One region of the Paenarthrobacter sp. 4246 genome, then DNA from elsewhere that is predicted to be linked to it. Evidence: riboswitches for the same ligand, from Rfam matches in the RefSeq annotation. Region 1 holds a riboswitch; each other region holds the start of a gene.
What was found. Region 1 has a riboswitch for cyclic di-AMP ahead of ABIE35_RS04715 (C40 family peptidase). Riboswitches for the same ligand answer to the same signal wherever they lie in the genome.
Positions count from the first base shown of each region.

Region 1 (3,239 bases):
CGCCGCCGCGCGTCCGGCCCCGCTGCTGAGCTGCGGCCAGCCCGCGTCGTATCGGAGATCCGGCCACGCGACACCGAACGCCAGGTGCGTCGCCGTAAGAGCCCGTTGCGCCAGGTTGCCGACTTCGCCGCAGCCAGTGGCGTAGGGCAAAAGGCCGGAGTTGCGCTTGCCGCCACCGGACTTGCCCTGACTGTCGGTCTGCCGGCCACCAGCCCGGTAATGGCCACTTCGGAATCCGGCCAGACCGAGTCGGCCCTGGCCGTCACCGGTGGCAGCCAGCCCGAGGTTTCCGCCGCTGCATCAGCCAAGATCGACTTCAGCCGTGCCGCGGTAGCCACCGCCGCAGACCCCGACGGCAAGCTGAAGCAGTTGCTCAGTGCGCAGTCCGCCGACAGCATCCAGCGCGCCTCGTCCACGGGCACCATGGCCAGCCCCTTGGACACCCTGACTACGGCTTCCCCGTTCGGCTACCGCATCAGCCCCCTCACGGGTGGTTCCGGTGACTTCCACCGCGGCCAGGACTTTGTGGCCCAGTGCGGCACCGCCGTCCATGCCGCGGCCAGTGGCAAAGTCACCTTTGCCGGATGGCACGAGTACGGCGGAGGCAACCGCGTGGTGGTAGACCACGGCAACGGCCTTGAGACCACGTACAACCACCTGTCGTCCTTCACCGTCAAAGTAGGCCAGACGGTCAGCCGCGGCGACACTGTAGCGCTGAGCGGCACCACGGGCGCCTCCACCGGCTGCCACCTCCACTTTGAAGTACAGGTCAACGGTGAAGTCGTTGACCCCATGGGCTGGCTCTAAGTCCAGTTGATGGTTGTCTCTCGCATTCGTGACACGCCCCGTGACCTGAATGTGACATTCGCGTTCAACTGTTGTACCGTACAAAGCGCATCGGCTTTTTAGGGGGCCGGTGCACTTGAGTGGATTGCCTAGCTCTGCCACCACTCGAGGTCCGTTCGCATAAATCGTCTGGCAGGGGCGGGGGAACCACTTCTGGTCTTCGCAAGAAGGCCTTGGGGTTAAGTCGCAAAGCTTCCTTGAAGCAGCGTGGCCGGATGACTCCCATCCGAATCCGACAGCTCACCTCGCAGGCATTGGGAGAGGCTACCTACGTGTCATCACGCACTACCCCTGCGCGCCACCGCGCCGAATCGGTTCGTACGAACCCTTTGAACACGCTTTCCAAGGCTGTTTCATCCAACGCCGGTACAGTTGGCCGCCAGGCCGTCGTCCTGGCAGCAGCCTCAGGCCTCGTCCTCAGTGTCGGTCTTCCGGCCCAGGCAGCGGACACCGACGTTTCCAAGTCGGAAGCCTCCAGCACCCAGCAGATGGTCACCACTGCGGTAGTCACCGCAGAGCCCACCGCCACCGTTTCCTTCGAAAGCCCTGTAGTGGCCACCAAGGAAGCTCCCAAGGTTGTCCAGCGCGCTTCGCAGACCACCCAGCGCACCGCGGCCAATGGCAACCAGACCACCGCAGGCGCTGTGACGGCGAAGTCGTCCGAAGCCAAGGACACTGCTTCCAGCGCCGCCGCTTCCGGCCTCGCCGCGATCGCCTACACCGGAATCGGACACCCCTACGTTTGGGGCGGCACCACGCCCAACGGATGGGACTGCTCCGGCTTCACCCAGTGGGTCTACGCCCAAGCCGGCATCAGCATCCCGCGCGTCAACGCCTGGACGGCCATGAAGCCCACCAGCACTCCTGCCCCCGGTGACCTGGTCATGCAGAACGGCGGAGCCCACGTAGGCATCTACGTTGGCAACGGCATGATGATCAGCGCCTTGAACCCGGGACAGGGCACGCTCCTGCACTCGGCTGCCTCCACGGGCACCTCCTCCTTCTTTACCCTCCGCTAGAAACAATCCGGTTCGGGGTTCGCCAGCATGCCCCCAAGTGCTGGCGCGCCAATGAGCCGCGTGTACCCCAACTACACGCGGATACGAAAAGAGAAAACCATGACCAGTGCATCCAAGGTTGCACGGCATCGCGCTGAGGCCCCCAAGACCAGCTCGCTTGCCGTGATCGCCAAGGCCGTCAGTGAAAACGCCGGCGGCGTAGGCCGCCAGGCGGCTGTTATTGCCGCAGCTTCAGGCCTGGTCCTGACCGGCAGTGTTGCTGCCAACGCCGCCGACACCACGGTGGACCGTGAGTCCACCTCGACGTCCACCCTTGACATCCAGTCGGTAGTCCAGGCCACCATTGCTGCGGACTCTACCGTTGCCATCTCCTACGAGCGTCCCGTGGTCACCACGGTGCAGGCTCCGGCTCCTGTAGAAAAGAAGGCTCCTGCGAAGGCAGAAACCAAGAAGGCAACGGAAAGCACGGCAACTGCCGGCAACTCAACGCTGGCCGTCAACACGGCGGCTCCTGCGGCAAAGGCTCCGGCCGCCGCAAGTGGCCTTGGTGCTGCAATCGCCGCTGCCGCCTACGCGCAACTCGGCGTCACCCAGGACTGCACCATGCTGGTGACCAACTCCCTGGCAGCAGTTGGCATCAACTTCCACGACTGGCCGGCCGGCTACCTCTCCCTCGGCCGTACGGTCAGCGCAGCGGAAGCGAAGCCCGGCGACCTCGCCTATTACGCCAACGGCGGTCTGGCCGGACAGGCCCACATCGCTGTATACGTCGGCAACGGCCAGGCAGTCCACGGTGGATGGAACGGATCCACCACGGCACTGTTCAGCGTCAACGTGGGCTCCGGCCCCGTTTTCATTCGCGTCAACGGCTGATCCAGCCTCTGGTTTTCACAGCAACACCCCGCAGGCTCCGGCCGGCGGGGTGTTCTGCTTTATGAGAAAGGATTTCGCTCCAGCCCCCTTAACCTCGAATGAACTCTTGACGACACTGCACGGGAAACGACGGAAAAATTCGTTGATACGGCATATGAGTGCTTACCCTTATCTTGTCGATCCACAGCCCGTACAAGCAGAGGGCAGCCGGCCCTCGTGCCCCTGACGGGTGCGGCCGTGAAGAGGTACGTGCATGCGCACACTCGTTCTGAATGCTGGATATGAACCGCTGGCGGTAATAACATTCCGCCGGGCGCTGGTCCTTGTGTTGACCGGGAAAGCTAGCGTAGTGGCCGAAGGCGACGAGCCTGTCGTCGGGCCACAGGAAGTACTCGGACGTCCATCCGTGATTCTTCTCAACCGCTACATCCGTCCCCGGTACAACAGGATTACCGCCGTGAGCCGACGCGGGGTACTTCGCCGCGACGGTCACCGCTGCGC
Region 1 is NZ_JBEPOP010000002.1:430,865-434,103, reverse strand. It holds gene ABIE35_RS04720 (M23 family metallopeptidase) at 1-807, shown strand, start outside; cyclic di-AMP (ydaO/yuaA leader) riboswitch at 954-1,114, shown strand; gene ABIE35_RS04715 (C40 family peptidase) at 1,119-1,865, shown strand; gene ABIE35_RS04710 (NlpC/P60 family protein) at 1,965-2,738, shown strand; gene ABIE35_RS04705 (HNH endonuclease) at 2,992-3,239, shown strand, end outside.

Region 2 (3,239 bases), on a different contig from region 1:
TGTTCAATAAGCAGCTCGACAGGCAGCTGGAGCAGGCGTCAAGCCGCGCGACCAGCTTCGGCAGGCCGCCGTCGAACTTCCCGTCCTCCCCCTCCGGAAGGCCGGACCCGCTGGAAGCGCGCGGCCAGGCCGCTGGAACGCTGAACGCACGGATTGATGGAACGACCGTGATCAATCCAGGCATTCTTGAGGCTTCTGGCAAGCGGGCCGAACTCTCGGCGGACGACAAGCAGATTCTGTTGTCGTTGCCCCGGGACAACCGGCCTGTGGACCGATCGCTCTCCTATGGGGATTACCGGCTCGTGGCTGTCGAAACTGCCGGCGACGTGATCGTGACCGGGCTGCCGCTCGCGGACAAGCAAAGCGCCGAGGCCTCGCTGGTGTGGACCATGGTGTTGGTGTCGTTGGGCGGACTGGTTGTGATCGGCCTCGCGGGCACCGTCATCATCCGGCGGACCATGCGGCCGTTGGAGCAGCTCTCCGAGGTGGCCACCAAAGTCTCGCGCCTCCCTCTCGACGCCGGTGAGGTGGCACTTGCGGTGCGGGTCCCGCCGTCGGCCGCCCATCCCGGAACGGAAGTCGGCAGCGTTGGCCATGCCCTCAACCAGATGCTGAACAACGTCTCCAGTGCCTTGGAAGCCCGCCAGGAAAGCGAAACCAAGGTGCGCCAGTTCGTCGCGGACGCGTCGCACGAACTCCGAACGCCGCTTACGGCCATCCGCGGTTACACCGAACTGCTGAGGATGACCGAGAACTTCACCGATGACGGCCGAAAGTCGCTGGCACGCGTCCAGAGCCAGTCCGAACGGATGACAACCTTGGTGGAGGATCTGCTGCTGCTTGCCAGGCTGGACGAAGGCCAGCCGCTCAGGATCACGGACGTGGACCTTACCCAGTTGGTGATTGAAACTGTCAGCGATGAGAAAATCATGGCACCGGAGCAGATCTGGCAACTCCAACTCCCGGATGAGCCCGTCACGGTCCGCGGCGACGCTGCGCAACTGCACCAGGTCCTGGCCAATCTCCTCTCCAATGCCCGTAAACATACCGACGCCGGCACCACGGTGGTCACCAGCGTCACGCTCTCCGCCGACGGCAGCCCAGTGGTGTCCGTAACGGACAACGGGCCCGGCATTCCAGCGGATTTCCAAGGCCGGATCTTCTCCCGCTTTGCCCGCGCCGACGCCGCGAGATCGGGGTCTGAGGGCACGTCAGGGCTGGGTTTGTCGATCGTTGAATCCATCGTGGCAGCGCACGGCGGCAGCGTGCACGTGGCGTCCCGTCCAGGGCGCACGGAATTCACCCTTCGATTCCCTGCCGTCGCCACCGAACAGAAGTTACGAACCCAGCAAGGCGACTCACCGTCGTCGTGATCTCTGTTACCTAAATGTGACTTCTGCGAATTCCTCCTGTACCGTCGAAAAGGTGGGTCGCCCCAACTGACCCGCATCCGGGATGCGCCGAGCTCTGCCACTTCCCGGAGTCCGTACTTACTCCGAGGCAGAGACGGGGGACCCAGAGTCTCCGGGTCCAGGCATTTATGCCGGACCCTTGGGGTGAAGCCGCAGCGTGATGCGCGGCCGGATGACCTCATCCGAACCCGACAGCTAACTCCGCAGGCGCTGAGAGGTAATCACACATGTCTGAATTTAATGATCAGACGCGCCCTTCCGCGCGTCACCGCGATGAGCACAACGCACCGTTGACCAAGTCGCAGGCTGTCCTCAAGAACGCTGCCCGCCAGGGCAAGTCCGGCCACCGCATGTCGGTTGTTGCCGGTGTTGTAGCTGCTGCGCTGGGCGTTGCATCGCTCGGTACTGCTGCCAACGCCGCCCTGACCCTTCCCGAGGTAAGCCGCGTTGCAGAGACCCAGGCGAATGCCCAGGTCAGCAACAACAAGACAGCTGAAATCTCCGCTTCCTTGGATGCAGCCGCCGCAAAGGGCGCCGCTGACAGGGCAGCCGTGGACAAGGCCGCAGCCGAAAAGGCCGCAGCCGAGAAGGCCGCGGCGGACCAGGCAGCCGGTGAAAAGGCTGCCGCCGAGAAGGCCGCTGCGGACCAGGCCGCCGCCGAAAAGGCCGCCGCCGATGCTGCAGCCAAGCAGGCCGCCGACGCCGCTGCTGCCGCCGCCGCTGCCGAAGCTGCAGCTGCTGCTGCCGCCCCCAAGGCCGTGGACGATCCCGCCGCTGCCAAGGCCTACGCTGCCAGCATCCTTGGCAACTACGGCTGGAGCGCCAGCGAAATGACTGCGCTGAACACCCTGTGGGAGAAGGAATCCAACTGGAGGACGACCGCCACCAACGCTTCCAGCGGTGCTTACGGCATTGTCCAGTCGCTGCCGGCTAGCAAGATGGCAACCGCGGGCGCTGATTGGCAGACCAACTACCAGACCCAAATCAAGTGGGGCTTGAACTACATCAAGGAACGCTACGGATCCCCGTCGGCCGCCCTGGGCTTCCACTTGGCCAACAACTGGTACTAAGCCAGACTGCTTGATTACCGCGCCGGTTGCCACCGCCCGCACCAGTACAGACTGGAGCGGATGGCGGGAACCGGCGCGGTTTTCGCGTTACACAAACTCCGGTTCGGCCTCCACCGCGCCGCGCACCGCCGCGATGGACGCCGCAACATCCCCTGCATCCGTGGTCCAATTACTCACCGAAATCCTGAGGATTTCACGGCCACGCCACGAGGACCCGGACATCCACACCGCGCCCTCAGCCATCAGCCGTTGCGTGACACGGTGTGTGCGGTCATCACTGCCGAAGCTCACCGACACCTGCGTGAACACGACGTCGTTGAGCACCTCGACACCCGGGATAGCGGCGAGTCCCTCGGCCAACGCGCGGGCATTCGCAGCGAGCCGGTCCACCATAGAGATCACCCCGTTACGGCCCAGTTGCCTCAGCGCCGCCCACACAGGGATGCCCCGGGCACGGCGGGACATCTCAGGCACTTTCTCGAAAGGATCTCCCGGGCCGGCATCCGTAGCAATGAGGTAACTTGTGTGAACACTGAAAGCACGCCTCAAGGCTTCCGGCCTCGCAACGATGGCCAAGCCGCAGTCGTAAGGAACATTCAGCGTCTTGTGGGCATCCGTGGCCCAGGAATCTGCTTCCTCTACTCCCGCCAGCCGGGCCCGCAGCGTCGGGCTAACGGCGGCCCATAAACCAAAAGCACCATCCACGTGCACCCATGCGCCGCGATCGTGGGCCACCGCAATGGCTTCCTCCATGGGA
Region 2 is NZ_JBEPOP010000009.1:88,008-91,246, reverse strand. It holds gene ABIE35_RS16910 (sensor histidine kinase) at 1-1,373, shown strand, start outside; cyclic di-AMP (ydaO/yuaA leader) riboswitch at 1,473-1,634, shown strand; gene ABIE35_RS16905 (aggregation-promoting factor C-terminal-like domain-containing protein) at 1,640-2,482, shown strand; gene ABIE35_RS16900 (pyridoxal phosphate-dependent decarboxylase family protein) at 2,570-3,239, opposite strand, start outside.
Region 2: linked by a shared signal. The riboswitch ahead of ABIE35_RS16905 (aggregation-promoting factor C-terminal-like domain-containing protein) and the one ahead of ABIE35_RS04715 (C40 family peptidase) in region 1 are both predicted to bind cyclic di-AMP.

Region 3 (3,239 bases), on a different contig from region 1:
TAGGCTGGCGGAGCCATCGCATTAGTAAGTTTGCTTACGAAAGGGCTGACCGTGACCACTGGAGATAGCAAGGACGAGCAAGGCTTCGGCGCAACAGGCGCCACCGGCCCATACGGCGCCGCAACGCCCCCGGCCACCGAGAAGGACGACGTCAACGCCGACCCCGAATTGCGCCAGGACGAAGACGAAGACCCTGCGGCATCCGCCAATCCCGATCCCCTCGACGGAAACGTCACGGGCTTGGAACCCGGGGGCGGAGTGCCCCCGGGAGAAACCCCTCCGGCCGAGGGCAGCATGAGCAGCGACCAAGGACACGAAGAGTAAGGAACTGCGGGCGCCACGTTACGGCAGCCTCAGGATCTCCCCAAGATCGTAATCCGCCGGCTCCTCCAACTGGGAGTAAGTGCAGCTCTCCGGTGTGCGGTCCGGCCGCCAGCGCCTGAACTGCGTGGTGTGCCGGAACCGCTCGCCCTCCATGTAGTCGTAGGCCACCTCGATCACCAACTCGGGACGCAGGGGCACAAACGAAAAATCCTTGCCCGCGCTCCACCGGCTTTGGGCGCCGGGCATCCTGGAACCCCCGGCCCCTTCTCCTTGGCTGGCCCACTCGCCCCAGGGGTGCTCGCCGAGTTCCACCTGGTACGGCTCAAGCTCGGCTACCAGGCTTTCCCTGCGGGCCATGGGGAATGAGGCCACCACCCCCACATGCTGGAGCCGACCGGCGTCGTTGTAAAGACCCAACAGCATGGACCCCACAACTTTCGCGGTCTTGTGCCAGCGGAAGCCGGCCACCACGCAGTCCGCGGTGCGTTCGTGCTTGGTCTTGAACATCACGCGCTTGTTGGGTAGATACGTCCCGTCCAAGGGCTTGGACAGCACCCCATCCAGGCCTGCGCCTTCCAACTGCACGAACCATTCCTGCGCACGCTCCAGGTCAGTGACCGCGGGAGTGACGTAAACGGGAGGCTCAGCCTCGGCGAGCGCACGTTCCAGGATGGCGCGGCGTTCCGCGAATGGCCTGCCCATGAGGTCGTCGTCGCCGAGCGCAAGGATGTCGAACGCGATCATGGATGCCGGGGTCTTCTCGGCGAGCATCCGAACCCGGCTGTCCGCGGGGTGGATCCGCTGCTGCAGCACCTCGAACTCCAGCCGGTTGTCCGCGATCAGGACAATCTCGCCGTCGATCACGCACTTGTCCGGAAGGTTCTTCCGCAGCGCCTCCACCAGTTCGGGAAAGTAGCGGGTCATGGGCTTCTCGTTGCGGCTGCCCAGGATGACCTCGTCTCCGTCCTTGAAGACAATGGTCCGGAATCCGTCCCACTTGGGCTCGTAGTGCCCAACATCGGGGATGGCGGGGACGGACTTGGCGAGCATGGGCGAGACGGGTGGCATCACAGGCAGGTCCATAGACAATGTCTACCTGCCGGTGCAGCGCGAAGCTAGTGTTGGGCATGGATATCTTGTCCGTGTTGGCTGCCGTACCACGAACTCCCGGCGCCGGCCCCGAAGCCTAAGCGCTAGGGCTCTCTCATCCGGGGAGGCCTACCGCCCGTTACATTAATGTGACTTTACTTTCCGGCTCATGTACCGTCGTAGGGCGACCCGTATCTCCGCTGGGCCGCTTCCGGAATGACGCCGAGCTCTGCCGCATTCCGGAATCCGCCAGACCCGCGGCAGAGGCGGGGGACCCAAAAGTTCCCGGACTTTCCCAAGTCCTTGGGGTGAAGCCGCTACGGCGGCCGGACGGCCTCGTCCGAACCCGACAGCTAACCTCGAAGGCGTTGAGAGGCAACCACCATGTCCCCAACCATGGATCAGCCGCGCCGCGCCGAGACTGAACGCGAGCGCACCAAGCCAACCGGACGCCGTCGGGCCCAACCCAGCGGATCCCTCTTCAGCGTGCAGGCAGACACTGTTGCCGCACCCGAAACTACAAGCACGACGCCGGAGCCCGCCACTGCGGCCCTTCCCACCGTCGCGACACCCACCACGCGAGCGGCCGCCCGCGCGGCCGAGCGGGAGCGGGCAGCCCAGGCTGTGATCGCGCCTGCCGGGCCGGCGTCGTCCGAGGCCGAGCCGGCAACCGCGGCCATTCCCGTTGTGGAGGCCGCACGGGCTGCAGCTCCGGCCTCCACCACGCCAGGGCCTCCCACCTCGGCCATTCCGATCGTTCAGGCGTCACGTCCTGAGCAGGAGGAAAGCCCCGAGCAGCCGGGAACTCCTCAGCCTGCCGCGTCCGGACCCGCCACCGCTGCCTCCAGATCAGGCAGGGGCGGATCGTCGCTTGGCCGGGAACCCCAGGCGGTCCTGCGGAAAGCTGCATCGGTCAAACACATGAGCCAGCGCATGGCCGTGGTGGCTGGTGCCCTCGGCCTGGTCCTGACAGCCGGTACCTTGGGGCAGGCCCTCGAGCTGCCATTCTTCGGCCAGGAGACCCCTTCCCAGGAAGCCAGCGGCGCCGACCGGAATTCGGGCTCCGCGGCTCCCGCACCCAGCGCCTCCTACTCGAGGGCCTCATCGCCCTCAGCTTCAGCTGCTGCGACGTCGGCAGCCGGCCAACCGGCCACGGTTCCGGAGGCACCAACACCAGTGTCGCCGTCGTCGGTTCCCACCCCGAAAGTTTCCTTGGCGGACCCCGTGTGGGTCCCGTCCGCAGTGCCGTCGACCATCGCCGCGGACCCGGCCACCACCGCCCCCGTCCCCACCCAGCCGGCGCCGGCACCCAGCGAGGTGCCGTCGGACACGATCACCACGCCACCCACAACGCCGACGCCCACAACCACACCGACGGTCACGCCCACGCCGACTCCTACCCCAACGCCGACAGGGACTCCCACGCAGACCACCAAACCCAAGCCCACGGGCAAGCCCAGCGCGGCCACCGCGCCGCAGCCCACCGAGACGGCACTTGAAGAGATCCTGAACGCGGCAAAGGATGCCCTCAAATGAGCACCCGTTTGCCGCGCACCACCACACATGCGGGTTGGCACAGCCGGTACTGCAGCAGCAGTCGAACTGCCACGTTCCGCCGCCGGTTGGGCCGGTGGAGCTGCCAGCGCTTGAAGCGGTCCTAGGGCACCACAGCACAGGAGGCAGGCACCCAATGGGTGCCTGCCTCCTGTGCACTCAAGCTCAGATCCGTGGCCGACCGGCCCAGCGACGGGCTTTCAAGGCAGCATGCAGTTCGACGCGGATCGCTCCACTCAACGGGTCGGCGCCGATGAGCTGGCGGATCCGGC
Region 3 is NZ_JBEPOP010000008.1:98,756-101,994, reverse strand. It holds gene ABIE35_RS15940 (DUF6480 family protein) at 52-324, shown strand; gene ABIE35_RS15935 (ATP-dependent DNA ligase) at 343-1,407, opposite strand; cyclic di-AMP (ydaO/yuaA leader) riboswitch at 1,651-1,795, shown strand; gene ABIE35_RS15930 (hypothetical protein) at 1,798-2,949, shown strand; gene ABIE35_RS15925 (PucR family transcriptional regulator) at 3,133-3,239, opposite strand, start outside.
Region 3: linked by a shared signal. The riboswitch ahead of ABIE35_RS15930 (hypothetical protein) and the one ahead of ABIE35_RS04715 (C40 family peptidase) in region 1 are both predicted to bind cyclic di-AMP.